DNA from 2 places in the Shewanella sp. 1180_01 genome. Region 2 is predicted to be linked to the other one. Evidence: predicted binding sites of a transcription regulator. Region 2 holds the regulator's gene; the other holds the start of a gene.
The links. The regulator MetJ, encoded in region 2, represses methionine synthesis genes. The targets are predictions, from matches to a motif close to TAGACGTCTAGACGTCTA.
Positions count from the first base shown of each region.

Region 1: metE (5-methyltetrahydropteroyltriglutamate--homocysteine S-methyltransferase) is a predicted target of MetJ. The motif match lies at 9,918-9,935, and genes of this name have one in related genera.

Region 1 covers NZ_VXCT01000011.1:93,729-109,004, forward strand. The annotation lists gene FW758_RS08755 (NAD-dependent malic enzyme) at 248-1,936, shown strand; gene FW758_RS08760 (DUF3069 domain-containing protein) at 2,065-2,499, opposite strand; gene FW758_RS08765 (phosphatase PAP2 family protein) at 2,536-3,060, opposite strand; gene FW758_RS08770 (diguanylate cyclase) at 3,216-5,138, shown strand; gene FW758_RS08775 (substrate-binding periplasmic protein) at 5,135-5,932, opposite strand; gene queG (tRNA epoxyqueuosine(34) reductase QueG) at 6,109-7,311, shown strand; gene metE (5-methyltetrahydropteroyltriglutamate--homocysteine S-methyltransferase) at 7,537-9,807, opposite strand; gene FW758_RS08790 (LysR substrate-binding domain-containing protein) at 10,008-10,913, shown strand; gene FW758_RS08795 (HDOD domain-containing protein) at 11,014-11,742, opposite strand; gene FW758_RS08800 (TonB-dependent receptor) at 12,023-13,984, opposite strand; cobalamin riboswitch at 14,094-14,326, opposite strand; gene FW758_RS08805 (hypothetical protein) at 14,463-15,131, opposite strand.
Region 2 covers NZ_VXCT01000073.1:2,205-17,480, forward strand. The annotation lists gene FW758_RS22435 (DUF2955 domain-containing protein) at 94-1,122, opposite strand; gene FW758_RS22440 (HlyD family secretion protein) at 1,337-2,395, opposite strand; gene slyA (transcriptional regulator SlyA) at 2,404-2,877, opposite strand; gene FW758_RS22450 (methyl-accepting chemotaxis protein) at 3,099-5,000, shown strand; gene metF (methylenetetrahydrofolate reductase) at 5,057-5,944, opposite strand; gene FW758_RS22460 (bifunctional aspartate kinase/homoserine dehydrogenase II) at 6,162-8,555, opposite strand; gene metB (cystathionine gamma-synthase) at 8,567-9,730, opposite strand; gene metJ (met regulon transcriptional regulator MetJ) at 9,943-10,257, shown strand; gene FW758_RS22475 (sulfite exporter TauE/SafE family protein) at 10,339-11,082, shown strand; gene nrfD (NrfD/PsrC family molybdoenzyme membrane anchor subunit) at 11,188-12,135, opposite strand; gene FW758_RS22485 (4Fe-4S dicluster domain-containing protein) at 12,138-12,704, opposite strand; gene phsA (thiosulfate reductase PhsA) at 12,717-14,999, opposite strand.

The sequences.
Region 1 (15,276 bases), on a different contig from region 2:
CGCAGCTTAGGCTGCGTTTTTTTATATCCAATTTAAGCTATACCTAAAGTTGCTTAGGCATAAACAACAGCATAACAATTCCATCTGAAGTACCTCATAAATCCTGTTTAAAACAGCTGACTTTTTTACTGCTGCAAAAAAACCACAAATACCTCGTTCCACGGACAACAAAGATCACATTTCATGATAACCTTACGTGACTTACAGCACGTATTGACCACTTAAACAATAACTCAAAAGGTTACCCATGGACGATAATAAACGCCCCCTCTATCTTCCGTTTGCAGGACCTGCCATTCTTGAAGCCCCGCTGATTAACAAGGGCAGTGCATTTTCTGAAGAAGAGCGTATTTTCTTTAACCTCGAAGGCTTAGTTCCCTATGCCATTGAAACGATTGAGGAGCAGGCTTCTCGCGCCTACGATCAATTTAGAAGTTTCAATAACGACTTAGACAAGCATATTTACCTACGTAATATCCAAGACACAAACGAGACCTTATTTTATCGTTTAGTGCAAAATAACATCAGCGAGATGATGCCCATCATCTATACGCCGACGGTAGGTTTAGCTTGTGAACGTTTCTCGAAAAACTATCGCCGCAACCGTGGTTTGTTTATCTCCTATCCGAACAAAGATAGGATCGATGACATCCTCAATAACTCGACTCGTCAAAAAGTTAAAATTATCGTAGTCACTGATGGTGAACGTATTTTAGGCCTTGGCGATCAAGGTATTGGCGGCATGGGGATCCCTATCGGTAAGCTGTCACTCTACACGAGCTGTGGTGGCATCAGTCCGGCTTATACTCTGCCTATCACTTTAGACGTAGGCACAGATAATCCGCAGTTGTTAGAAGATCCTATGTATATGGGCTGGCGCCATCCGCGCATCGGTGGCGAAGAATACGCCGAGTTTATCGAAGCCTTTATGCAAGCCGTACATGTGCGCTGGCCAGACACTTTGATCCAGTTCGAAGACTTTGCCCAAAAGAACGCCATGCCGATCTTAGAGCGTTATAAAGATCGCTATTGCTGCTTTAACGATGATATTCAAGGTACCGCCGCCGTTGCCGTCGGTTCACTACTGGCCGCTTGTAAAGCTGCAGGTACTGAATTAAATCAACAACGTATTGCCTTCCTTGGTGCGGGTAGCGCGGGTTGCGGTATCGCCGAAGCTATCGTGGCGCAAATGGTGTCCGAAGGGATCAGCGACGAGCAAGCTCGCACGCAAGTATGTATGGTTGACCGTTGGGGCTTATTGCTAGACAACATGCCTAACCTGTTGCCATTCCAGCAAAAATTGGCGCAGAAATGCACCAATATCCAAAACTGGAGTAATTTCAGCGACAATATTTCGTTATTGGATGTGGTTAACAACGCTAAGCCAACCGTGCTGATTGGCGTGTCCGGCGTACCGGGTCTGTTCACCGAAGAAATTATTCGCGCTATGCACAGCCATTGTGCCCGCCCGATTATTTTCCCACTGTCGAACCCAACCAGCCGTGTTGAAGCGACGCCAAAGGACATTTTGCATTGGACCTCAGGTCAAGCACTCGTCGCCACGGGTAGTCCGTTCGAGCCCGTTGTGGTCGATGGTGAAACCTATGAGATTGCCCAGTGTAACAACAGCTTTATCTTCCCAGGTATTGGCTTAGGTGTTTTAGCCTCTGGTGCCCGCCACGTTTCCGATGCCATGTTAATGGCCTCAAGCCGCGCACTTGCAGAATGCTCGCCACTGGCAATCGACGGTAGCGGCCCATTATTGCCGAAACTGGAAGATATCCACGCGGTCAGTAAACACATCGCTTTCGCCGTAGGTAAAGTCGCAGTTGAACAAGGTTTAACGCTGCCAATGAGCGATGAAATCTTACAACAATCAATTGAAGGCAATTTCTGGAGTCCAGAATATCGCCGCTACAAACGCACTTCGTTCTAAGCATAGCGTTGCCGTGACTTAAGTCACGGCAAAGCAGCTTTAGCTAAGCGTTTGTGCCAACAAAAAGCCCGTCACTGCAAAGTGACGGGCTTTTTGATTTTCAGACTCAGCGCTTATTTCAATAAAAACTAAGGCGCCATAACCTGTTTAAAGCTATTGAGCATAGAGCGATCGATACGTGCTTTTTTCAATTTACGTAGACTTTCTTTGAGCGACTCATCGGCTAAACGGGTGAAGATACCGTTATATTCTTGCTCTTGGATTTCACCATCGGTATCGGCCTGCTCAGAAATCTCTTGGGCAACACGGCTCAGCTGCAACCAAGCATTCGCAATATAAAAACCGTGGAATGCGGCTTGATCCATAAGATTACGCGCGCTAGTAGGCAAAGATGCCCAAGCTTGGCTAAATTTGCCCTCTCTGTCTTCCAACAGTTCAGCGCACAGGCTTTGATATGCAGCCAATAATCCATCTGGGAGTTTTGCCATTGGCAGCACTTTATTTGCGACATTGTAAGAAATCTGCTCGGCAGTTTCACGGTAAACAGCTGATAATTCACTCATAAAAAATCTCGATTAACATTCATTCAAAAAATAGACTTAAAACTGACCACTCACATATAAACCATAAACGCCGTTACCTGCTATCGGTGTGACAGTAATACCTTCATAGGGCTGAGTAAAATACCAACCTGCTAGCGCGCCAATTGCAGCACCCGCTAACACATCTTCTAAGTAATGTTGATCGCCCGCCACTCGGGTATAGCCAACATACGATGCAGCGACATAGGCGGGTAAACCATATTGCCAGCCATAACGCTGCTGAATAAACGTCGCCGCCATAAAGCTATCTGAAGTATGACCCGATGGGAACGAATCATCGCCACTACCGTCGGGTCTGTCTTTACTCACGCCATATTTTAGGCCTTCAACGATTAATCGACTCGATACTGCCGCCTGAATTAACTGCCAGCTGCCGTCGTAACCGTCTTCATAAAACAAGGTCGCGCCCATTGCCGTTGCGGGGAGCAATAAGTGCAATACATCGCCCGAGGTTTCTAAATCTGAGCCCGCCCAGCTAGTGCCGCTCATCATGAGTAGGGCAGCACAAAGTAATTTTTTCAAGGGTGATTCCTTTTTAGGATGATTTCCAAGGCGAAGTTTATACCTTGATAGCTAGCCGAATGCAAAATTGCGATACATCTATATTCAAAATGAACAAACAAGTTATGCTAAGCTGATTATTAGCTATTGATTTTAATGCGAACAGGATACCTTTTTTGCTACGTCCATTCCGATACTTATCATTTACCTTGTTGCTGCTCTTACTGCTGCTAAGTCCGGCTATGGCAGAAGAAAAGACTCAGGTTGATAAAATATTTGAAAGATTAGAAAGCGGTGAGCCCATGACCCGCGAAGCAATTAACAGCGATCTTGCGTTATTGAGCAAACTGATTGCAACCGACGATGTCGCCCGCAATGAAAAGCTGCAGCTACTGAAATGCTGGGATCAAAGTGCCGAAACGGATACTGACATAGCGCTGGCAGTTAAGAATACGAGTCAAACACTCACCCATATTCCACCAACGGCTTCCGCGCATTTCATCACCGACCTCATGCTTTGTCATTCTTGGTTTTTGCAGTTAAATGGTGATGTAGATAGCGCAATGGAAGGCTATAACCTCAGCGTTAAGCGTGCCTATGAGCATGAGGATCTTAAACTGATCGCCGACTCACGCAGCCTTCGCGGCGCTCTGTATTCCTACATTGGTGATTTTTCTGCGGCATTAGACGACCTCATAACAGCGCAAGATCTATACGAGTCACTGAATTTAACCGGCTGGGCTAACATCAATCTTGCCGATATGGCCACCAGCTTTAGACGTTATGGCGATCCCCAAAGTGCAATCCGTTACTACAATAAACTCAAAGCACTCTATTTAAAGAACAATAACCAAGAACAGGCAATGTATGTCACCTCAGAAATAGGTCTGGCTTTAGATGAACTGGGTGAACATCAACAAGCTATTGATCACTTCTTGCTCAGCTATCAATACTTTAAGGAACATCAGCTAGAAAAAGTGGCCGCCACTATGGCGACGGACATTGCCTTTAGCTTAATCAAACTCCATCGTCTTAATGAAGCGGAAAAATATTTAACTGAAGCCGCAGCTGTGATTAGCGAAAAAGATTATGCCGCTTATAGCTTTATGAAACTCTTTACGGCCAATATCAAGTTTCAACAAGCACGTTATAAAGAAGCGCTTACTGAACTCGAACAGGGGGAAAAAGCCTTTCGTACTCTGCAAAATGATCGGGGACTCACCCAACTATTACAGCTAAAAAGTGACGTCTATGCGGCCATAAATAATTTACCTGCGGCCTATGGCGCATTGCAGGAATTTGTCGCCCTCACCAAAAAGATCGACGACAACTCCTTCTCACATCAAACCACAGAATTAAAAGTGAAGTTTGATACCACTAGGATTGAATCTGAAAATCAACGTTTGATTGAAAACCAAAACCTTAAAGAACAAGAACTCGCGCTGCTTGAGAAGAATAAGTCATTGCAACACATCATTTTATTATTGACGGGCTTTATCCTAACAATAGTGTCGATATTTGCGTATAAACAAGTGCAGAGAAATCGCCAATTACAGGTCATAGCCCTCACCGATTACCTCACCAAGCTCCCTAATCGTCGGCATATTTATGCCCAAGCCGCACAGTATTTTCAGCAAGCCTTAAAACAACAAAGCCCTTTTTCGGTGATTATCTTTGATGCGGACCACTTCAAGAAAATTAACGATAACTTCGGCCATGAACTGGGCGATCGCGCCTTACTGACGATCGCAAGCGCAAGTCAAGCCCTAACGGGTAATAAAGATCTTATTGGCCGTATCGGTGGTGAAGAGTTTTTAATTCTCTTACCCAACACAGATGCTGAACGTGCTTGTGAACTTGCCCATCAGTTGCAAGCTCAAATTAGTCGTCTAGGCGCAGAGGATTTACCCGCTGAACTCAAATTGACTGTTAGCGCAGGAGTCGCAACCTTAGCGCCACAAAAAAATACTGAAAATACCTATCAAGACAAAGACTTTGCCAGCCTACTGAAACGTGCCGACGACGCCCTTTATGAGGCTAAAAATGCGGGAAGGAATTGTGTTAAAGCTGCCAGAAATGAAGCTGTGAGCGAGAGTTAAACGCTTTTATGCCAAAACACTTGATGCTGTAATGGCGGCGGTAAAGCACCAAACCATGTCTGATATAAACGACTAAACTCCCCTGAGTCTTTCATTTTCTCAAGCTCTGTTTGCCAACTCGTGACCGTAGCCGCCGACGTCCCTTTAGAAAAGGCTAAATACAGATTAATCTCTGATACGACATACACTTGGCGTATATCTGCCTCACTAGCGCCCACTTCTTCGAGTATCTGCTTAACCGCAAGATCCGCTTGGCACCATAAACGAATTCGAGAGAACAGTAATTGCTTCGCCGATTGCTGCGGAAAACTCGCCACCAGTAAGTTATCGACACCCGCTTGTTGTAACAGCTGTGCTCCAGCGGATTCTCGATAAACCCCGACAATATCTTTAGATTGCAGTTCAGCAAGTTGCTCGAGCACAATGGGATCTGCCGCCCTCGCATACAAAGCAATTTTGCTGGTTGCAATCGGGCCGATAAAATCGAAATGATCTTCACGCTCGTCATTAATAGACGTCGCAAAAAGTAAGACATTCGCCGAAGTATTGGCAATCGAATACGCCCGTGCCCAAGGTAAGACCTCGATTTTCTCGCTCTGTCCCAGTCTCGATTGCAGGGTATTAACTAAGTCCACTGCAAAACCATGGGGAACGCCATCTTGCTCGTAACTCATGGGAGGCCAAGCCTCGGTCACCAATTTCAACTTATCAGGCGCAGCAAAAACAAGATTAGGCATTAGGCCTAACAGACTCATCGCAAGAAAAAATGCCCTAGGAGAAAACGCACTCAGCATACTGATACCAAAAGCGAAACATTAAACCTAATCATAGACTCAATCTCAGCTGCAAATAAACATATTGCCTAAAGAAAATCGCGCCTCATTCATGCTCACTGAGTAAACGCGTCCGCAACAAGTGAAAACTTGCTATCATATTGCCACCTAGCCAAGAGACTCGCTGCAATGAATCCATGTCGACTTTAGCCAATCCAATCCCTAATCAATCCTATGCCAGCACACTGTCGCGGCTCGCGCTGCAAATAAAAACGTGGGGAAAAGCACTCGGATTTGCGCAGGTTGGCATTTGCGATACAGATTTAACGGCCGAAGAAGCCAAACTCCAAGCATGGCTAGACAAAGGTTTTCATGGCGAAATGGCGTATATGGCCACCCATGGCATGATGCGCGCTCGCCCGCAAGAATTGCATCCGGGCACAGTGCGGGTGATATCCGTACGGATGGATTATTTACCACCCGAAGCTGGCTTTGCTACGAATCTCACCGATCCCAACTTAGGTTATATTTCCCGTTATGCGGGAGGTCGCGACTACCACAAGTTGATCCGCGCTCGGCTTAAAAAACTGGGGGATCAAATCAGTGCAGAGTTAGTTGCTCTCGGTTTCGATGCCGCTGACTTTCGCCCCTTTGTTGACTCAGCACCCGTACTCGAGCGCCCATTAGCCGAAAAAGCCGGTATCGGCTGGACAGGTAAACACTCACTCATACTCAACCATGAGGCGGGTAGTTGGTTCTTTTTAGGTGAGCTGCTGATCAATTTGCCTCTGCCTGTGGATATTCCCATTCAAGAAGGCTGCAATACTTGTGTCGCCTGCATCACCTCCTGCCCAACAAGGGCAATCGTAGAACCCTATGTGGTTGATGGTAGACGCTGTATTTCCTATCTCACCATAGAGCTGCAAGGCGCCATTCCTGAAGAATTTAGGCCACTTATGGGCAACCGCATCTATGGCTGCGATGATTGTCAGCTCGTGTGTCCCATCAATCGCCAAGCGCCGCTCACCGCCGAAACCGACTTCCATATTCGCCCGCAGTTAAAACAGCCCGATCTTCTCAGCCTTTTTGCTTGGAGCGAGGCAGAGTTTCTTAAACAAACTGAAGGCAGCGCCATTCGCCGCATTGGCCATAAACGCTGGTTACGTAATATCGCAGTCGCACTGGGTAACGCCCCCGCAAGCCCAAGTATTATTGCCGCACTTAACGCCCGCAATAACAGTGACGATATCGATGAGATAGTGAGTGAACATATCGAGTGGGCGCTCAATGCGCAACAATCGCGCCTTGCCGATATCGCAGCAATTGAACAACAAAAAGCACGCCGCAAGACTGAACGCATGGTGCGTATTATCAAAAAAGGCTTACCACGAGATGCTTAACATCTAACAAGGTTATCAATAGCTTACTACTGATTAATTAGCCTAAACTAAGAATCGTTATTCGCTCCGTACGTCTATTGAACCTTGATATTAAACATGGCCAATAGACAGTGGCGTTTCCCTTATTCGCAGCGAATAAAAGACACCGGAGGCATAAACATCCGGTGTCTTTTTACTGAGTAAGCTCAATAAGTTCAGTTAAAAACTCTCACTCAAGCAGTGATATTAACCAAGGCGGCGACGTAGTTCTCGCGTGGCATCAACCATGTTTTTCAATGCAGGTTCGACTTCATCCCAAGTTCGGGTTTTTAGGCCACAATCTGGGTTGACCCATAATTGACGCACGGGGACTTTCTGCGCGGCTTTCTCGATTAACTGCACCATGGCCTCCACACTTGAGATGTTTGGTGAGTGGATGTCATACACACCGGGGCCGATTTCATTTGGATATTCAAAATCTTCAAAGGCGTTGAGTAACTCCATCCGCGAACGCGACGTCTCGATTGTGATCACATCTGCATCCATGGCAGCAATCGCGGCAATCGTGTCGTTAAACTCGCTGTAACACATGTGAGTGTGGATTTGAGTCTCATCAGTCACGCCAGCAGCGCTGAGTTTAAAGGCATTCACCGCCCAATCTAAATAGGTTTGCCACTCACTTTGCTTCAATGGCAAACCTTCACGGAAGGCGGGCTCATCTATTTGAATAATGCCAATCCCCGCATTTTGTAAATCGACTACTTCATCACGAATCGCCAGCGCCAGTTGTGTTGCAATCGCATCGCGGCTGATATCTTCACGGGCGAATGACCAGTGCAAAATCGTCACTGGCCCCGTCAACATGCCTTTTACGGGTTTGTCAGTCAGGCTTTGAGCAAACTTTGCCCAATCGACTGTCATGGCTTTTGGACGACTCACATCGCCGTAAATCAAGGGTGGCTTAACACAACGTGAGCCATAACTTTGTACCCAGCCATTTTTACTAAAACCAACGCCAGCTAACTGCTCGCCAAAGTATTCCACCATGTCGTTACGTTCGGCTTCACCGTGCACGAGTACGTCGATACCCAGTTTTAGTTGGCGTTCGATAGTATCGCGGGTCACTTGTTGTAACTGCTCAGTATACTGAGCATCACTTATCTCGCCCTTACGCCAGCGGCTGCGTAATCCTCGAATAGCGGGTGTTTGCGGGAACGAACCTATGGTCGTGGTTGGCAACAGGGGTAAACGGTATTTTTGCTGCTGCACACTTTGGCGTACACTGAAATCACTGACACGCTCATAATCCGCAGCAGTTAATGCCGCAACACGATCAATCACTTGCTTATCTGCAGCCTGCGCTTTGGCTTGACGACGAGCGATACAAAAAGTACTGATTTTTTGTGCTTCATCCGAATTAGGCGCCAACAATAATTGGCGAATTTTGCTCAATTCCAACAGTTTCTGCTTAGCAAAGGCTAACTGCTTACGCAGCACAGGTAATAGTTTGACTTCAACATCTAAATCGACTGGGCTGTGCAGCAATGAACATGATGTGCCAATCCACAGACGATCGCCTAAATCACGCGCCACTGCGCCAATACGCTCGGCAATCAAATCGATTTCTGCCGCCCACACGTTACGGCCATTAACCACGCCCACCGACAAAATTTGCTCACTGCGCAACGCATTTGCAAACACAGCCAGTTGTTCTGGGGCTGTGACTAAATCCAAGTGCAAACCAGCCACTGGCAAGGCAGATACTAGGGCTTGATGATGCGCAATACCGCCATAATAACTCGCCAAAAGAACCTTGACGTTTACAGTGCTTAGCGCTTGATAAGTCTCTGCTATCGCTGCTTGCCACTGCGTGCCTAACTCTAATGCCAACACAGGCTCATCTAACTGTACCCATTCCACACCTTTGGCGGCGAAACGCGCCAAGATGTCAGCATAAGCAGTTAATAAATTAGGCAATAAACTTAACTTATTGAACTCTTGACCCACAGTTTTAGCAAGGTGCAAGTAACTAACAGGGCCGAGTAGCACAGGTTTTGCTTTATAGCCTAGCGCTTGCGCTTCGCTGACTTCATCAAAAAACTGCTCGTAAGCAATCGAAAACTCTTGGTTTTGCGTCAGCTCTGGCACCAAATAATGATAATTAGTATTGAAATACTTGGTCATTTCAGAGGCTGGCGCATCTTGGCCCGTTGGCGCTCTGCCGCGGGCAACACGGAATAAGGTATCGAGATCGATAGCGCCTTCGCCGCGGTGGCGATCAGGGATGGCATTCAAGGTCGCACTCAGGGTTAATACTTGATCGTAAAAGGCAAAATCCCCCACGGGAACTTGCTCAATGCCCACTGCGGTTTGCCACTGCCAATGGGTACGGCGCAGTTCACTCGCTACTTCACATAATTCGGCTTGAGTACTCTCACCACGCCAGTATTTTTCTAAGGCAAATTTCAATTCACGACGACGCCCGATGCGGGGAAACCCAAGACTATTTAATTGCATACCCTATCTTCCTTTATTTGAGATAAGCCAAATTCGGCACTTGCACCCACCAGATTGTTTTCTCTTGGCACTTTTCAGCATTTCCGCCTTGATAAATAACAATGGGCGTCTGGACGTCTAGAAGTTTATTGTGTTAGTCTCTATTCCAGCAACCGAATTGATTTCAAGCACAACATGAGCGAATTTCACCTGGAGTGAACATGATCGAACTAAGACATCTGCGAACCTTAATGGCCCTGAAGGAAAGTGGCAGTTTGGCGGGCGCAGCCAAAAAACGTTTTGTCACTCAATCCGCACTCTCCCACCAAATTAAGGAGTTGGAGCAAAGGATTAACTCGCCTATTTTTGTGCGTAAGAGTAAGCCGCTGTCATTCACCCAAGAAGGTGCACGCCTGCTTCATCTCGCGGAAGAGATTTTGCCTAAGGTGTTAGAAACCGAGACAGATCTTAAGAATGGCCTTGAAACCGAAACCAATCAGTTGCGGGTAGGCATTGAGTGCCACAGCTGTTTTCGCTGGTTAATGCCTGTGATGGAGCAATTTAGACAAGACTATCCCCAAGCGGAGTTAGATCTGTCGAGCCGTCACTTGTTCGACTCACTCAATGCCTTGGAAATGGGTGAACTGGATATAGTGCTGACCTCAGATCCTGTGCCTGGGCATTCACTCGCTTATCAGCATTTGTTTGATTTTGAAGTGAAGTTAGTGGTTGCTAGAGATCATCCTCTAGCAAAAGAAGCCTATGTCACCCCTAAGCAATTAGTGCATTTACCGATCATCAGCTATCCCGTACCACTGACGCGTTTAGACATCTATCGCCATTTTTTAGAGCCCGCAGGCATAGAAGCGGGTGAGCAGAAAACCTGTGATTTAACCATGATGTTACTGCAACGCATCGCCTGTAAAGACGGCATAGCCGCACTGCCGAACTGGTCGATAAATGAAGGACATGGCCTAAGCCTCACCACAGTGAAGCTAGGGCAAGAAGGTTTAAAACGGCCTCTATTTGGTGCCTATCGCCGCCATAGCGCCAACTCAGCCTTGATCCAAAATTGGTTACAACTGGTGGCGAGTGAAGGTTTATCCCGCCAGCAGAAGACAAATTAACACAGGTGAAACCTAACAAAAAAGCCTGCTGATGCAGGCTTTTTTAATGAATCTAATGACTATTTCATAGGATCAAACAGCGATTTAATGCATCGAAATATTACAGCGGATTCATCAACAGACCACGCATAGACAATACGCGGCGCAAGATTAAACCAGGGGAATTCGAATTGCGGGTCTGACGCAAATTATGGGCAATCATAAACTCTTGGCGTAAGTCCTGATCTAAGTCTAACGCTTCGAATGATTCTATGGTCAAAGTCTGCTGTTGATTATCAATCAATGACTTAATCACGCTTAAAGGGAATGATTGTTCGGCATTAGCATTTAAATAGGCAAATGCCGTGAGCGCGATAATTTGGCCGAACACACTGAACAGGGCCAAGGTTTGCACTTCATCAGCATCAACCTCAACGCCTTCCATCTCCGCTAAACTGTCCACCGCATCTGTTGCAATATCTTCAGTCAACTTCCAATAACCTTGGACTAACTTTTTATAGGGCTGCGGCAGCTCATCGAGGCGTTCTTGCAGATAAAACGTAAAGGCATAGCGATAGATATTCACTTGACCTAAGCGGACTAAAGCTTCTTTCAACGAGCGAGTCTTAGGGTTAATCACCCCAGATGCTTGTGCGGAATTACTGCGCATTAACATGTGCGCCGCCAATGCGGGGTCACTCGAGATGATGTCGATCACGTTACGAATGTCGCCTTCAGCAAGGATCGCTTTTTTGAGTGGTATTAAAATCCCTCGTCGGCCAATCACTTGCTCTTCGTTCGCTATGATAGCTCTAACTTGAGTAAAAACCTGTTGCTCAAGATCTGTCATAAGACACTTTGCACCTGTTTATTGACAATAAGATAATTCGGTTACCGTTCACATCATACCCAAAATTTAAAGAATTTCAGCCACAAACAGCAGAGTAATAGATAAATTATTCCTGTTTAGTTATTGCTGCCCGCTAACCACTAAAGATAACGACAATTTAGTCACTCTACTGAAACGATATTCAAGACTATACCTATTTCAAAATTTATTCCTTGAACAGAGCCTAAAAAATAAAAAGCCAGACTGAGTCTGGCTTTATCGAAATTGAGCGAATCAATGCCTAGAAGCGATAACCAAGGGTAAAACGAATATCGCGACCTCGACCAGAGTAATAACTATCACCCCAAAGGCCACCGTAATAGCCTGCGCTGACATAGTCTTTATCAAATAGGTTATCGATACGCAGGCTGGCAAGCCAAGCATCACGGTTGTAGTTCAAGGCTAAATTACCGAGCACGTAACTGGCCAGCTTATCGCCTTCATTACCGTTATCGCCTTCGATAAAGCGGTTACCAGTATAAATTGCTTCGGCAAAGACTTGGAAATGCTCAGCAAAATCCATACTGACATATCCGCGCCCCGTGTGTTTTGCCACCCAAGACAGCTCCTTGCCATCATTGTTACCGTCGGTAAATTCAGCATCGATATAGTTATACTCTAGCCCGAGCTGCAGCGCTTTAGTCACTTGCCAATCCCAATCGGCACTGGCGCCATAACGACGAGAAGCGTCAGCATTGACGTTCGCACCTTGGAAATCTCCTTTTGGAGGTGTCTCTGCGCTAGGATCGAACACGATTTCATCCTCTAAATCGAGGCGATACAGGTTCACTCGCAGGGTTTGGCTGGCAAGCGTCCAATCCCAACCCGCCTCATAGGAGCGGCCCGTCTGTGGCTTTAAGCCAAACACATCTTTAGGGGTATAAGCTTGCTCATCCACTTTCGCAAAACGGAAGTTTTCATCGCCACGTAGATAGAATCTGTGCTCCGTACTAGGACGGTAGTTTAGGCCAAACTCAAATGCTGTCGCATCTTCATCTAAATCGATACCATTAGGATAAACTTTGCGATCGACTAACTCGTCGGTCACCCGCGCATATCGCCCACCCACAACATAACTTAGGGTATGGCTTAATGGAACAGTGGCTTGTAAGTAAGCACTTTGTGTTTGCTGCACATTACTGCGCGCCATAGTGTCAAAATCAGCCTTACCACGGCTGATGTCTAAACCTGTGACTAGGTTTAGCTCACCTTGACGGGTACTGTAGTTCGCTAACGCTTTAGGACTAAACATCAACAGTGAGCGCGTGTTATGGCTGTTCGCCCCCCAATTAAAAGAAGACACTAAGGTATCGCTATAATCTAAATCCGCTGCTAAAGCCCAATTTTGATTAAGCTGATGCTGATAACCCGTGCGCGCCGCAGTGGTCATCTCGTGAGAATATTGCTTATCGTTCCCAGAGTCACGTGGGTTGTCTTTAAATTGATCTTTTGTAAGCGAGCCAGGATTTTCACGGTCATCATCGTAATAGCTGGTTTCAACGAAGAACGAGTCTGTGGCCGTTTTATATTGAATGCGGCCAAGAATAGAGCCGGTTTCGTTAGCATTATGTTTGCGATAGTTGTCACCTTGGTTATAGCTACCAGTGAAAAAGTAACGCCAATCTTTGTTGATCGCGCCAGACACATCACCGCGACCTTCATAGGTATCAAAGCTACCGCCAGATAACTGCACGCTGCCGCCAGTATTTTCAGGGGACTTAGTGACAATATTGATCACCCCGCCCACGGCTTGGTCACCATAAAGCACACCCGCACTACCCGATAAAATTTCAATACGATCCACTTGATTAAGCGGAATGGCATTAAGACTAGGGGCTGCGATATCGATATTATTGAGGCGACGACCATCAAGTAAAATCAGCGTGTTATTCACAGCAGTGCTGGCGCTAAAGCCACGCATCGCAAAACTAGTACCGATGTTATTATCTGATATTTGAATACCACTTTGACCGCGTAAAACCTCAGTCACACTAGTGGCACCGCTCATTTCAATCGCCGCAGCGTCAATCACATTCACATTCGCGGCAATATTTAACGGGGTATTGTCAGAGCGGCCGATCACGACAAGATGCTCGTCGACTTTCGCTGTGCTGGTAGCGTCAGCCGCCATAGCGGGCGCGATAACGGAAAAACTGCAAAGGCTACCGATCAACAGCGCGATTTTTGTTGGATTTGTTCCCATTTTACCTTTAACTCCTGCAAGGAAAACGGGGCATTAGCGCCACGATACTGTTCATTCAGTAAAAGATACTGACAGTGACTATCGCATTTTGAGATCTGCCCACCGAAATCTCAAAAACACCTTTAGGGCCGGTCTCCGGACTTAGGCTATGTTAATCCGTAAAAATAGAATTAACGCGAGACTGACCTTTAACATTCTGACTATCGGGTTCTGTCTTGAACACACCAATCAAACGCGGTCTTCTCTCACCTTTTACCGTTGCGGGGGCAGTGCCAGAATTTCACTGGCTTCCCGATTATCTCGCGGCTTTCGCACGCAAGCACCTCAGAAGGTTGACTAAAAATTTGATTCATAGGGCACAGCCATCAATAAAACAGCGATACTCCCTTAAGGCTCAGCACATTATAGAGCCTGAGCGCGCGCATTATAGACGTCTATACGGATGAAAGTCCATCAAACTCAAGCGAACGTCTACGGTCTACTTCAAGGAGAATGGGACTAAAGCGGAGATAAAATCTTGGCTATTATCTGCCTGCAATGGTGGTTTATCGGCAGAAAAAACGGCACCTCGCATCGACTTATGCAGTAGATACAAATCTTTATTGCCACTGACAACCGTATAGTAGCCAATTTCCCCTTGAGGAGTTGAAGCATAGGCTTTGGGATTCACTTGCGTGACATTGTGGATATTGGGCATGGCTGTACAGCCTAAAATAGCCTTAAATCCCTCATGTCCATCAACTTCAGTGTCGCCGAGCTTCTGGTACACCACTTCGCCGTCACAGGTCGATTTATAGGTCTGGGCCATCGCATCTAAAAAACGCTCAGGGCTAATACTCTCGGCCATATCCTTAAAGCCCTGCACGCAAAATAGTGCACTCCACTGGGTTAATGCTTCCTGCTCAGGCACATATTCTGCCATAAACATGCCAGCTTGCTCCTCATGATAAGCCTGCTTCCAGCCCGCAGGCAGATTGAACCCTAATTGCTGACCAAATACGGGCAATACATGGGTATGAGCTGCGCCGCTTTCGCTCCGAGCTATATCTAATGTGGCTTGAACTGGCTCTGAGCCAATTAAGCTGCAGAGTAATAACACACTGGCACCTTGAAACAATCCAATAGGTGAACACAATGCTAATTTCATACTTATCATCCTTGTATCGCACTTATAACTAATGCTAATTAATACGACATCATGAAATTGAACAGAAAACACCCAGCATTCTAGCGAATAACCCAGATTGAAAACAGTCAAAAGCCTAGATTAACTGCCACTTTAAAAGAAATAA
Region 2 (15,276 bases):
TTAAGGCTCATTTATCGTTCAATCCAAATGGGATAAATTTACCTTACTCTTTGAAAGGGTAAGCTGCAAGTCTTCAAGCCCGAGTAGCCAGAATCAATAACCAAATCGCGTCGATTCAAAACGATTCAATAACTTATGTATCAAATAACACAGGAGTAGCGTGCCGACGATGGCGGTGAGAATGCTGCTCACTCGATATAAGGCGCTAAAGATTAAATCGTTGCCAGGGGTCAGATACTGGCCAAACAGAATGCCTAAAGTTGTCATGGCGCCAAAACCCACGCCAGAGCCACTTGCCTCTCGCACATGGGCTTGGCTAAAGATCATCAAGCCAATCCACAGCAAGGGGACGATTAATATCAATAGTCCTGACCAGTCATAGAGTACCAACTGCACAACGACCCCAAACGACACGCCCAGCAAAGTACCTATAGCGCGCTTACGGGCATAGTCGAGTGCGCCATTCCAATGCATGGGAAACAATAGCAAAAGAGTGGTCGCCTGAGCTGACATCGAATCCCGCAGATCAAATATTTGGAATACCAGAAACGATGTGGTCGCTATGGTCGCGCCGAGTAATGCTTCGTGGCGCATTCGATGTGGCGCCTTAGGTCCTGGCTTGTAAGCCGCCCTTGGTTCCACATCGGGCCAGAGTGCCGTCATAGCATAGGCAATAACGACCGACAATGCCGTCGCCCAAAAGTTACTGAAAACTAAGTCATTCAGATTGGTATTGGGATAGCTTGCAAAGTGCAGCATGATGCTAAGGCTGAGCACTCCGTTGGCGCCAAAGAGGAATAAACTGCCGCGGGACATGGCCGCAAAACGGTATAGAAATAACAGGAAGACGATGGGCGTCATCAGGCCGGGATGGCTGCCGAAGAAACCACCGAGCAGTCCAACCTCTAACCCCGCCATGGCAGATGAGGCCAATAACTGACGCATAGCGTGGCCATTCATCACAGGCACGAGTCCGAGTAATAGCATGGGGGTCACAGTGAAGAAGACTCCATTGCTCCAACCAAACATTTTACACAGGGTAAAACCTATGGTCGCGCCAGTCGCAATCCGTAAACACTGGCGTAAATCGTTGGCCGTCAATGGGCTATGGCGTAGTAACATGCTCGTCGCCTTGTTCTATCGATATGTAAAATTGGGGGATGTTTAGCTGGCTTATGCTGCATTCACACTTATGTTGCTTTGAAGTGTTCACTCAAGCGACTCACGGCAAATACACACCAACCGCGAATCGCTCACCCGTCAACAGCAATAAGTGCGTGTAGATAGGCGAGTCAATACGCTAGTAAATAGGCTGATAAATAAGCTAGTAAATAGGCTAATAAATATAGTGCAGCAGGCTAATGACTTTAATCTGCACCTTAGCCAGCAGACTAAACAGGCTATTCTCAGGCAGCAGTTGCACGGTCGCGCGCGCACCGGCTGGCAAGCTGTTCATCGCCATCCCATCTAACTCCAAATGCAGTCTCAATCTTTGGGCATCACGCACCCAACGATCAGATTCCTGCGGCGCCGCTAAACGGCCATTGGCATCGAATTGCCCCGCACTCACGCCCGCATCGACACTGCTCACCGTCGCCCGATATAAACGGCCGGGTTCGCCATCAAACGCAATCAAAGCGGTAGATGAAGCATTGACGCCACGCAAACTCTTTTCGCGAAAATCAGCAATAATATCAATCTTATCCGATACCACGGCTAACAGAGGTTGCCCCACAGTCGCAAAACTCCCGACTTCTAACTGCAGGTTAGTCACTATCCCGTCCTGATCAGCATGGATTTGGGTGTAAGACAAATTGAGTTCAGCTTGGGCAAGATGATTTTGTGCCTGACGCACCTTAAGATTCTCTTCGCCATAACTGCCACGGCTCACCTTAAGTTTTTCTAAACGCGCATTAGCGGCGAGCAAATTGGCTTCCGCGGCGGCGGCATCACTATCGGCCTGATCCCTTTGCTGCTGCGATACACCATGGGTGGCATACAGGGCATCGAGGCGCTTAGCTTCGCTGCGTTTCTGTTGTGAGGTGGTTTTGTTGGCATTGACGTCGGCCTTCGCGGCCAGCAGCGAGGCATCTAACTCGGCATTGTCTTGGCGGGCTTGCTCTAAGGCCAATTTAGCTTGCGATACCGCTAACTCATAGGGCGCAGGATCGACTTGAAACAGCAAATCGCCCTTGGCAACCGCTTGGTTGTTCGTCACGGCTATGGTCTGAATTTTACCGCTGATCTGCGGCGTAACCTTAGTCACCACACGCGTCGCCATAGCTTGCGGCGTTAATGGCATCATAGTATCGACAAGCATAAAATAGCCAAAAACCATCACAAAGCCGAACATGGCAAATTTTACTAAACGGGCAAACTGTTGATCCGGTGTCATCTTCTTTCTCACAAAATGGTTGCTGTTGCCTTGGCCAATTTGGCGCTGGCGTTGTCACTAATCAGGCTAATAATGCGTTCAAATTCGCTGAGCTCGCTGGCACTGATCCCAGCTAATAACTCACGGCGCACCTGAATTATCCGCGCTTCCATTTGCTTTAATACATCCAATCCCGCAGGCGTTAGCGTCACAATCCTTGCGCGCTTATCTTTGTCGCAGCAATGACGCTCGACTAAACCTTGCTCTTCTAATTGCCCTAAGGTGCGCATTAACGAAGCCAATTCAATTTCTAAGGCATCGGCCAACACTTTCTGGCTCACGCTGTCGCCTAAACGCAGTAATTTCCACAATGCCGTCCAACGGGGATGGGTTAATCCCAAAGGTGCCAGTTCGACATCGGCCACGGTACGCCACAATCGATGCAGACGGCCTAAATGCTCCGCCAGTGATAACTCTTTCAATCGCTCTAATTCTTTTTGCATCTTGCTCACCCACTTAGTTAGCGTGCTAAGCATTATACTTAGTTAGCAGGCTAAGTAAATGTGCTCATATAAAAAATTTTCTGTGTCCTATGGCGCAAAAATGTCGCATAGGGAAACAAATAATCCAAAATGCTGGCGCTATCTCAAATATAATCAGCCGTATCTCTATAATATTAAAAAGATAAATCAGACTGATGAAGTGAACTGGGAGGTTGGCTTTGGTGAATTTAAAAATTAGTACGAGGATTGTGGTTGGGATATGTCTATTACTGTTGGCCATGATGAGCTTTATCATGCTGCTAGTCCTGTCGGAATTCAGCAGTCAGGTGAAAGAATCTGAGCAAAGAGAACTGCATAAACTGTACGAAACTGCGGTCGCCAACATAGCCTCATCCGGTAAACTCGCACAGGCCATGGCAACGATAGTTTCACTGACGCCAGAGATCCAAAGTAACTTCGCCGAACGGGATCGCCCCGCACTCAAAGACCGTACTCTGCCGCTGTTTGCCAAGCTTAAGCAAGATTTCGACGTACAACAATTTCAGTTTCATACGCCGCCGGCAACCTCTTTTTTACGATTACATCGCCCCGAAAAATTTGGTGATGATCTCACTGCAATTCGTAAAACCATTGTGGAAACCAACACCACGAAACTGCCCTTAAACGGTTTGGAATATGGTGTTGAAGGTTTAGGGATTCGCGGTTTAGTGCCCATGGGTTATCAAGGCCAACACACTGGCTCAGTGGAATTTGGTATGTCCTTTGGACAACCTTTCTTCGACAGTTTTAAAGATGCTTATCAAGCTGAAATCGCATTATTGTTGCCCAATGGCGCGGATTTTAAAGCATTTGGCGCCACGTTCACGCCCGATATTCAGGCCATAAGTGAACTCAATAGCGTGATGCAAGGCAACGAAGTGATTCGCACTATTAGCTTAGAGGGCAAAACCTTCGCTTTGTATCGCCACGCCATAAAAGATTACTCGGGACAAGTCTTTGGGGTACTGGATATTGCGATGGACAGAAGCCATTCAGAGCAAGTTATGGCGGATATTCGCCTCAAGTTGATTCTCATCGGTTTCGCTGCAATGTTAATCGGCACTGCCATTGCTTGGTTTATTGCTAAGGGCATTACCCGCCCAATAGCAGAAACAACCCAAGCCATGAATGACATCGCCGAAGGCGAAGGCGATTTAACCCGTCGAATTACCATAACGAGTAAGGATGAAATCGCCGAGTTAGCGCAGGCATTTAACCGTTTTGTGGAGAAAATCCACCACACAGTAACTCAAGTGTCTGATGCCACGAGTTTACTCGCAACCTCTGCTGAAGAAATGTCGAGCATTACGCGGGAAACCCAGAAGATGGCGAGTCGTCAACACCTCGAAACAGATCAAGTTGCCACCGCAATGAATGAAATGGCCGCAACGGTACAAGAAGTTGCCCATAACGCAACCGATGCGGCCGATGCCGCCAATCATGCCAATGACTCAACCGAACAAGGCAAATTAGTTGTACAAAAAGTGGTAACCACTATCGCAATATTAGCCGAGGAAATAGCCACAGCAGCAAGTGCAATCAATGAATTAGAGCGTAATACCGCTGAAATTGATTCTGTGCTTGTGGTTATCCGTAACATTGCCGACCAAACTAATTTACTCGCACTCAATGCGGCAATTGAAGCCGCAAGGGCGGGAGAACAAGGTCGAGGATTTGCGGTCGTTGCCGATGAAGTACGCACTCTGGCGAGCCGCACTCAAGCATCTACGACAGAAATTCAGCAGATGATCGAAGCGCTTCAGCATAAAGCTAAGTCCACAGTCAATGCGATGGAAACCAGCACCCGCACCACCCAAAGCTGTGTATCCCAAGTTCACCAAGCGGGTGAGGCACTCGAAGCCATTACCCATGCGGTTTCCACCATTAGCCAGATGAATATCCAAATCGCCAGCGCGGCAAATGAGCAGTGTGCGGTTTCAGCAGAGATTAATAAGAATGTTAATAACATCAATGACATTGCAACTAATGCGACAGATAGTGCGGTACAAACTGCACGCGCTGGCGATGAGCTTGCCCAACTCGCAGTCCGTTTAACAACTTTATTAGCTCAATTTAGAATTTAAACAAAACAAAACGCCGCATTCTCTGCGGCGTTTTTATTAGCTTATTTTATAAAGTTTTACTTAGGACGCACGCCTAACGTATGGCAAATCGCGTAGGTCAATTCGGCGCGGTTTAGGGTGTAAAAGTGGAAATCCTTCACGCCTTCACGTGACAACACCTTAACCATATCAATCGCTACGTTTGCACCCACTAATTGGCGTGTACCGGCATCATTTTCTAAACCATCGAATTGCTTATGCAACCAGTTAGATAACGACACATTGGTCATGCCCGCGAAACGTTTTAACTGGGTAAAGTTAGTCACAGGTAAGATACCTGGCACGATTTCAACGTCGATACCGGCGGCGACGCAGCGGTCACGAAAGCGCAGGTAAGATTCCACATCGAAGAAAAACTGGGTAATGGCACGGCTAGCGCCCGCATCAATCTTACGCTTAAGGTTGATCAAATCAGCCTGTGCATTGCTCGCATCGGGATGCACTTCTGGATAGGCCGCAACGGAAATATCAAAGTCGGCCACTGAGCGCAGCAAACGCACTAAATCTACCGCAAAACGAGTGGGCTTGGGGCTGCCCGCAGGTAAATCACCCCGCAGTGCCACTATGTCACGAATGCCCGACTTCCAATAATGCTTAGCCAATTCTAATAGCTCTTCATCGCTGGCATCCACTAAGGTTAAGTGCGGCGCGGCAACGAGGTCAGTTTCCTGTTGAATACGCTCAATCACGCCGTGGGTACGGTCGCGCACACCTGAGTTAGCGCCATAGGTCACAGAGACAAACTTAGGATTAAGTGGCTCTAAACGACGAATAGAGTTCCACAGGATCTGTTCCATTTCGGGGGTCGATGGCGGAAAAAACTCAAAAGAAACATTAATATCGCCATTAAGCTCAGACAAGCTCTGGTTCAGCGATTGTGAATGTTGTGCGTGATGAAAAGCCATGTGTATTTCCTCAACCGCCCTTGGCGCTACTCTTTGCTAGTATGAATTAGTTCAAATGGACGTTTGGACGTCTATATGTCCATATACTAGAGAAACTGAGATGTAAGTCAAGCCAAAAAATGTCCATAAACCGCATTTAATCTCGGTTAATTCGATAGATTTATTCTAGCCAATAAAAAAGGACTCAAATGAGTCCTTTAAGCTGCTGAATTTCAGTCTACTCTTGCAAGAGATCGCGACAGATCTGCGTTAGATCCGACTGCACGGCCGCCGCTGTCACTTCGCGTCCGGCGCCCGGTCCACGGATGATCATCGGATTGCCTTGATAGAAGGCACTGCGGATCACAAACACGTTATCGCCGGGGGTCAAATTAGCGTAGGGATGATGGGCATCAATCCACTGCAAACCGACTTCAGCTTTAAGCTCTGGGCCGCTGTTATCTAAGGATGCCACGTATCTGAGCACCTTATTTTGCTCCGCAGCCGCACCGTATTGTTGCAGCAGATCGGCATCTAACTCGGCAATGCGGGCAAGAAATTGATCTAAGGGAATATCGGCCAAATCGGCTGGCACTAATGAGCGCAGTTCAATATCTTCAAGCTCGATTTCAAGGCCAATTTCACGGGCCAAAATGAGCAGTTTACGCTGCATATCACGACCGGACAGATCGTCGCGGGGATCGGGCTCAGTGATACCTAAGCCTCTGGCTTCAATCACTAACTCAGAGAAAGGCTTGCTGGTATCGTATTTCTCAAACAACCAACACAAGGTGCCGGAGAAAATCCCGCCCACGGCTTCAACGCTATCACCGCTGTTACGCAGATCATTTAACGCATGTTGGATGGGTAAACCTGCGCCACAGCTGGCGTTATAACGCCAAAATAAACGACGATTACCCAGTTGCTGCTTTAACTCACGGTAGAAAGGCAGTGGACCCGAGCCCGCGAGTTTATTCGCGCTCACCACATGGATGCCGCGCTCAAATAGCTCTGGATATTGCAGCGTCAAACTGGCGCTGGCACTGATATCTAAGGCCACCAGCTCATCGCAGTTAACCCGTTCTAATTGCTCGAACAAGTGCTCGTACTGCCAAGGCGTAGCCTCGGTATTAAACTCAGTCTGCCACGCGGCAAGATTAATGCCTGTGGATTTAATCAAGGCTTTACTCGAACTGACTAAACCGACTAACTCAACACTGGCTTCGAGTTCATGATCCAGTGATGGCGACACCGACTTAAACAAATCGACCCAGGCCTCACCTATGTTGCCCACGCCGAGCAGCAAGACACCAATGCGTTTACGCGGCCCAGCGCAGCGACGATGAACTTTTTGGGTTAACAGATTCACCTGCGACTGAGGCACTAAAGTCACCAAACTTAAATCGCCGCTGAACAAAGGTTTAGCATCACGGCTCAGTAAACGGGCGAAGCTGCGGCGATAATGCTCGGCATCGGCACTGACTAATGCGACTAAGCCGAGATCGGTATTGATCTGCTGATCGCTGATCCCTAAAGCTTCTGCCTCGGCATCGAGCAATCTTTGCACTTGTTTTTGATTTTCAGCGGTATAGGCAAGCTCAACCCTTTGGTGGGCAGAGGTCCAATGGGCCAATGGCGTTAAACCCGCAGCGATCAATAGATCTAATAAACGAGTTAATTCGCCCGTAAGCTTAAAGCCGAACAGCACGACTGCATTAAGGTTAGTCACCACAGGTGCACTCGCCGACGAACTGTGGGGCGCGATTAAGGTAAAGTCGGTGTGGGATGCATAACTTGAGCGTACCGCTAAACTCACTTCGGTATTAAACAAAGGCTGCAGAGTGCGCGAATGTAATACTGGCGAACCTAAACGCGCTAGGCGATCGGCTTCGGCAAGTGACATGCTTTTCAGTAACTTAGCATCGTTGATTTTATTAGGATCGGCATTGAACACCCCTTCCACATCGGTCCAAATGGTCACGCGCTCGATATCGGCAAGGCTGGCAATCAAGCTGGCGCTAAAATCTGAACCATTTCGACCGAGTAACAAGGTATCGCCGCGCTCGTTAGCGCAGATAAAGCCGGTGATCACTAAGCGCTCATTTGGATGGGCAGCTAATAGGGCTTGTACTTTAGCACGGGATTCTTGTACCCGAATTTGCGGCACAGCGGCTTCATCGGCCACTAAAATTGAACAGGCATCCACATGGCTTGCGGCCACGCCAGATTCGCACAGCAGCGCCGCCATTAAACGTGCCGACCAACGTTCACCAAAGCTCACCACATGGCTAATTTGGTAATCGTTGCGGGTATCTAAGGATAATAAGCTGATAAGCTGCGCTTTATCAGTGGCCAAACGCTCACGCAGATCGCGGGCTTGTTCATTTGATAACAACTGCTCAATCAACCCCTGTTGGTAGCTGATCAGCACTTGTAATTCTTCTTGCCATAGCTGACCCGCATCACGCAGCGCTAATAATTTATACAGGAAATTCGTGCTCTTACCCGCCGCAGAGACCACCACGAGATCATCACTATGACCGTGGGTTAACAGGATATGGGCGACTCGGCGATAACAATCGGCATCCGCTAAACTGGAGCCACCAAATTTATGTAAGTGACAACGTGCCATCTATTATTCCTCTACTGACAAGCCGCAACGGCGGCTAATCCTGCTTGAATATCTGCAACTAAATCGGCGGCATCTTCAATACCCACCGATAGACGCAATAGGGTGTCCTTAATACCCGCCTCGAAGCGCGCCTGCGGCTCCATGGCTCTGTGGGTCATAGTTGCGGGCACGGCCACCAAACTTTCAACGCCACCTAAACTTTCCGCCACGCTAAATAAGCTGAGTGCACTTAAAAAGGCCACCACTTCGGCCTCGCCGCCCTTGAGCTCAAAACTCAGCATAGCGCCAAAGCCCTTTTGTTGCTTGGCGGCAATGGCATGACCTGGGTGATCCGCAAGACCAGGGTAATAAACTTTGCTCACCACAGAGCTTTGCGTTAACACCTCAACAATGCGCTGGGCATTGGCTTGATGTTCACGAATTCGCACCGCTAAGGTACGTAGGCCGCGCAGGGTTAAGTAACTATCAAATGCCGATCCCGTTAAGCCTAACGTGTTCGACCACCAATGTAAGCTTTCGCCAATTTGTGCATCTTTGGCAACCACAGCGCCGCCAACCACATCGCTGTGACCATTGATGTATTTAGTGGTGGAGTGGATAACGATATCCGCGCCTAACAATAGGGGTTGTTGCAATATCGGCGATAAAAAAGTGTTATCGACCACCACCAGCGCGCCGACCTCATGGCTTGCCTTAGCAATAGCCTCGATATCCACCACACGCAATAGCGGGTTAGACGGGGTTTCGAGCCACACCATCTTAGGATTTTGCGCGATCGCTGCGGTTAACGCTTGGCTGTCGGTTTGATCAACCACAATCAGCTTAAACTGGCCTTTCTTCGCCAAATTAGTAAATAAACGGTAAGAACCGCCGTAGCAATCGTGGGGCACCACCAATAGGTCATCAGGGCCGAGCAAAGTGGTCACTAAGGTGATGGCCGCCATGCCAGTGCAGGTCACTATGCCAGTGGCGCCCTTTTCTAATTGCGCTAATGCTTCGCCTAAAATACAGCGTGTTGGGTTGCCTGAACGACTGTAATCGAATTCGCGAGGATTTTTATGACCATCGAAGGCGTAATTAGTCGACAAATAAATCGGTGGCACAACTGCGCCATATTGAGTATCGCTTTCGATACCCTGACGCACTGCCAGTGTGGCTAATTGACGCTCTGCCATGGGTGGACTCCTAAATTCGGTAGACTGATAGAGATGTCTGGACGTCTAAATGTACCTAAGCCCAACGCCATCGTCAATAGGCGTGAAGACGTTTAGACGTCTGAACATAAAGAAATCTGTTTGCAATCACAAAGAAATAGTAGCAATAATTTGACTGTTCTTTGTAAGGGTTTAAAATCTGCCCCGAATTTAGCGTTATAACAGGTGAGTCAATGACTGAATGGAATGGGGAATACATCAGCCCCTATGCTGAACATGGCAAGAAGAATGAACAAGTAAAAAAAATTACTGTGTCTATTCCGCTCAAAGTGCTTAAGGTCCTTACGGACGAACGAACTCGTCGTCAGGTCAATAATTTGCGTCACGCCACCAACAGCGAGCTGTTGTGTGAGGCATTTTTGCACGCCTACACTGGCCAGCCATTGCCTAACGATGAAGATCTGTCAAAAGATAGCCCAGACAGCATTCCCGCCGAAGCCAAGTTGCTGATGGACGAGATGGGGATCGAGTGGGAAGACATGGAATAGCGACTTGTCGCTGGCAAAGTTACATCACAGTGCTCATCAATAGGGATCGTTAACGATCCCTTTTTGTTTATATGGAATCCTATGTTTTCTATGATAGATCCACAGACTCTCGCCTTGGCCTCACTGATTGTATTTCTTGGCGCCTTAACCCAGAGCCTGATTGGGTTTGGCCTAGCGGTTGTCGCCAGTCCTTTGCTGTATATCGTCGATCCGCAGCTCGTACCGGGTCCCGTTATTGCCATGGGATTTACCATCTCGCTACTGACCTTATTCCGGGAACGTGGTCATTTAGAATTCAATGGCTTGCAATATGCGCTTATAGGTCGCGTGCCCGGTGGTTTTATCGGCGCGAGTCTGTTGCTGTTTGCGCCTCAGCCCATACTCGGGTTATCCATCGCCGCCATTGTGGCTGTCGCGGTTATACTCAGCCTGTATAAATTCAGCCTGCCAGTGAATAAGAAAACCCTCTTTGGGGCGGGCGTCGTCTCGGGGATTTTCGGTAATATTGCCGCTATTGGTGGCCCGCCGATGGCGATTCTATTGTCAGGCAAAGACGCTTCGCAGTTTCGTGCCGCCCTGTCGGCCTTCTTCATTTTTAGCTCCACCATAGCTATGGTCATTTTGGCGATCACTGGCTTATTAGAATTGAAGCACCTGTGGCTGTCGTTAATGTTGCTGCCTTCAGTGCTTTTAGGGTATTTAGTCGCGGGGCGATTAGTGGGCAGTGTCGATAAAGATAAAACTAAAATGGCGACCTTAGTCCTATGCAGTATCAGCGCCTTAGTGCTAACGGTGAAATCGGTTATCGAGTTATTGCCCCAATAAGCGTCCTGCTTGTATTGGCAAATCATCTGAAGATTCAAACAATAAAAAAGCACTGACATTGTCAGTGCTTTTCTTTATCTATCAATATCTAAAGCCAGCTTACACTCAGCTTAAATAGCTTTGCCCTGCGTACACAATAAAGTGTCTTAGAGCGAGTACGCCGGTTAAGCTCGCACAAGCCACCATGATCATTGCGCCCTTAGTGTGGCGAGTCGCGGCGGGTAGCAACATGAACAGCAATGGAATACCAAAACCTATACCGACGACGCCTATCCAGAACACGCTTGCCCATAGCCCAGAAGTTAACGACGCTAAGGCCGCAGCCGCCGCGCCGCCCTTGAAGTACAAGGCGCAGAACAACATGAACAGGAACAGGATTTCAATCGCCATCACAGGCAACTCTAAACCGTGCATCTTGACTAAGGTTTTATCGTGGCTGTCAGTCTTAAACAGCAAGAGTGCCAGTACCGCGTTTGCCGCAGCGCCCGCCGATAAACCCGACACTAAAAACAGCGCAGGCAGTACCGCAGTATTGAGCATAGGATAAGCATTCATCGCCGAAATTAAGAAGCCAGTGTAAGCCCCTACGCCAATGGCGAGGACAAACAACAATACTTCAATCAGCTTTCGATATGGCATAAGTAACGTAGCGATAGGCGCTAGGAAACCCAAACCCCATTTTGGTAAGTCATCCCGCAGCACAATAATGGCGTACGCAAAGGCTAAGGGAGAATACGCCAGCAGCGCCAGCACCCCGATTGCCATCACAGACTGGAAGTTATAGTGAATTAAGATCAACCAAAAGTGGAATGGTTTGGTTAAGTCAAACACTAAACAAGCTAGACCTAAGCTAATTGCTACAGGCCCAATAATGGCTGCCGCCTTAAGAATGCTGCTTTCAGCTCCCGCGCTGAGTTCCTTATTCGCCCAGCGCAAACCAATGCCAATCAGTAAACTGCCCGCGGATAACCCCGCCATAAACAGGTAAACGGCGATGACCCAGTGCCAAGTGACAGGATCATATTGCGCCATGTCGCCCCAAGTATTGTTCATAATCAAATCCCCCCTCTTTTGGTAGGAACGCGATACACCCTAGGTTTAGTGCCCAAATGGGTTTTATCTTGGTAAGTGATTTTAGTGTTGAGCATGATGGCCACTTCACTCTTAGGATCATTGGCATCGCCAAACACTAAGGCATCGGTTGGACACACAGTCACACACGCTGGCTCTTCGCCCCGTGCTAAACGCGTATCCTTACAGAAGTTACACTTATCCGCCGCCTTGGTTTCTGGGTTCATAAAGCGCACTTTATAGGGGCACGCCGCCACACAGTACATACAGCCGACACACTTCTCAGCATGGATAGAGATAATGCCGTCTTCACCCACATAGGCCGCGCCCGTTGGGCACACTTTAACGCAAGGTGCATCTTCACATTGCTGGCAAGATACCCTGTGATATTTGAAATGCAGATTGGGCATCTCACCAAAGGGGCCTTCCACACGCACTTGCAGACGAGTTACGCCTTCGGGTACGCCATTTTCACTGCGACACGCCACGTTACAGGCTTGGCAGCCGATGCACTTATTCTCGTCGTGCACCATTACATATCGTTTATTCATTTAAGCCTCCGATTAGCGCTTTGCCAGCGTGACGCCCGTGGTGTGCACTGTCATGCCACACACAGGAGCAGTAACGTGCGGTAGTAAGTTACCGCAATGGATACCTTTGCCCGTTGCTCTGACCAACTCTTTGTTTTTAGAACCAAAGCCCATGTAAGCAAACACAGTATCTTGGCGAATACCCGGCGTGACTAAGGCATGGCCTTCTTCTGTGCCAACACTGCTGGTGAGGCGGATTGGGTCGCCATTGCTGATCCCTAACTTACCCGCAGTAACAGGGTGAACCCACACAGCGTTATCCGACATCAGGTTAGCGAGCATAGGCACATTGTGGGTTGCGCCATTGGTGTGCACCGCCACTTTGCCTTGGATAAAGTACAGCTCATCTGCTTTTTTAAGATTCACTTCGCGGAACTTGATCACCCCACGGCCCGGTGCCATGGCTTCGACTTTCGCGGAAGTGAGTTCAATCTTGCCACTAGGGGTTTTAAAGGTCAGTGCACTGGCGTAAGTGCCGTCTTCATCGGCAGGTCGCGCATTGGGGTATGCCTTAATAAACTCGGCAACCATCTTAGGCTCGCACAACATAATTGGCTTACCGAAGCTCACAAAACCTTCGTCTTTGATACGGCGCAGCAGGTCAGTGTCGCGGTTCACCTGCAGCATTTGCAGGGTTTCCATGTTTTCCCATGGATAGAACTCGCCAAGGCCCATAGCCACACCCACATCCTTAAAGATCTGCCAAGAAGGCTTAGTATCACCTAAGGTTTCAACCACACGTTGGCGCACATAATAGGCCGGATTTTTACCTGACTTATCAGCAATTTCTTCATCACGTTCAAGATAAGTCGACTCAGGTAAAATCACGTCCGCATAGGCGGCGGTTTCGCTGATATACACATCACACACGGCGATAAAGTCGAGCTTTTTCATCGCTTCAACAACGCGCGCTCTGTCTGTCATGGTTTGCATTGGGTTAGTGCGTGACATCACCCAGCCGTGTAACTGGTAAGGAACCGCGCTTAACGTGGCATCGAGAATGGTTTGGTAAACGCCGCCCGACGACCACATCATGGCGTACTGCTCTTCCACCTGATCGATACGTTTCGCCGTAGGTTTTGGCATGTCTTTCACGCCGGGTTTGGCCAATACGGGCGCAACCGCTTCACCGGCAAACTTGTTGTAATCACCGGGTTTCTGGCCGATATAAATCCCGCCCTTACGCTCGATGTTACCAATCAAGACGTTAGCGGCGTACAGGGCGCGGCGCATCTCAAACTCTTCGGTGGTAAAGGTAGATCTGTGACCAAAATCGACCACGGCATGGGGCGCTTTAGCGGCATATTCGTGGGCGATGCGGCGAATGTCCTTGGCGGGCACATCGGAGATGGTTTCGGCCCATTCAGGGGTATAGGCTTTCACTTCGGCGGCAAAGGCTTCGAAGCCTTCCACATAACGCGCGACAAATGCCTTGTCGTAAAGATTATCTTCAATCAATACATGGCATAACGCCAAGGCGACGGCCACGTCTGTTCCGGGGCGAATGGCGTACCATTCATCGGCCTTGTCGGCCACAATGGAGAATCTTGGCTCGAACACCACCAGCTTGGCACCTTTGTCCATCTGCGCCGCCATCATGCCGCGGGTTTCGGACATATTGATGCCTTCGTACAGGTTATGGCCGAAGTTAATAATGTATTTAGAATTACTTAAATCACGTTTAACCTTAGTGCCAAAAATAGCCTTAGCGGCAATTTCATAACCGCCGGGGCACGTCGACGCGTGGGTAAAAGTATTTGGACTACCAAAGGCGGTCGCAAGGTGAAACAAATGCTTTTCTTGTGAGCCCGATTTTGACGAGAATGCCACTGCCTCTGGGCCATGTTCTTTTTTGATTTTATTTAGATTTTCGGCGATAAGTTGATAAGCCTCATCCCAACTGATCTCGGCCCATTTACCTTCGCCGCGCTCGCCAACCCGCTTTAACGGTTTAACGATACGCTGTGGATCGTACAGTAAGCTATGGCCTGCGCCGCCTCGGGCACACACTTTACCGCCAAAGGACTTAACGGCCTTGTTGCCACTAATGAAGACGTTTTTGCCCTCAATCACCCGCGCCGAAATCGGGCAGCGAGTCGAACACATTTCGCAAATACTGGCAATTTCCTTGCCCATGCCCTTTAGCTGCTTATTCTCTAATGCCGCTAAGCTGCCCGGCAGCAGACTGGCTAACGCACACGTGGCGCTGCTCGCTCCCGCTCCCTTTAAAAAGGTTCGCCTATTAAGCTCAATCATGGTTACCTCCATCACGCTCATCCCACTCGTCAGTCGCCATTTGTGGCGCCATCGAGCAGAGGTTTGCTCACTGATTTGATTACTTTTTTAGTTATAAAAGCGTAAAAACAGCGCCGCCATATCTTCAAAATACCAGCATCCGCTGAATACACTGCTCATCCACAAAGATTGTTATCCCGAAAGAGGTAGGCGGATATTGTGGTAAACCACATGGGGAAGCTCGGTGTGATCTATCGCAACTAAAACCTAAGACTGACGCTGAAATACGTGAATAAGA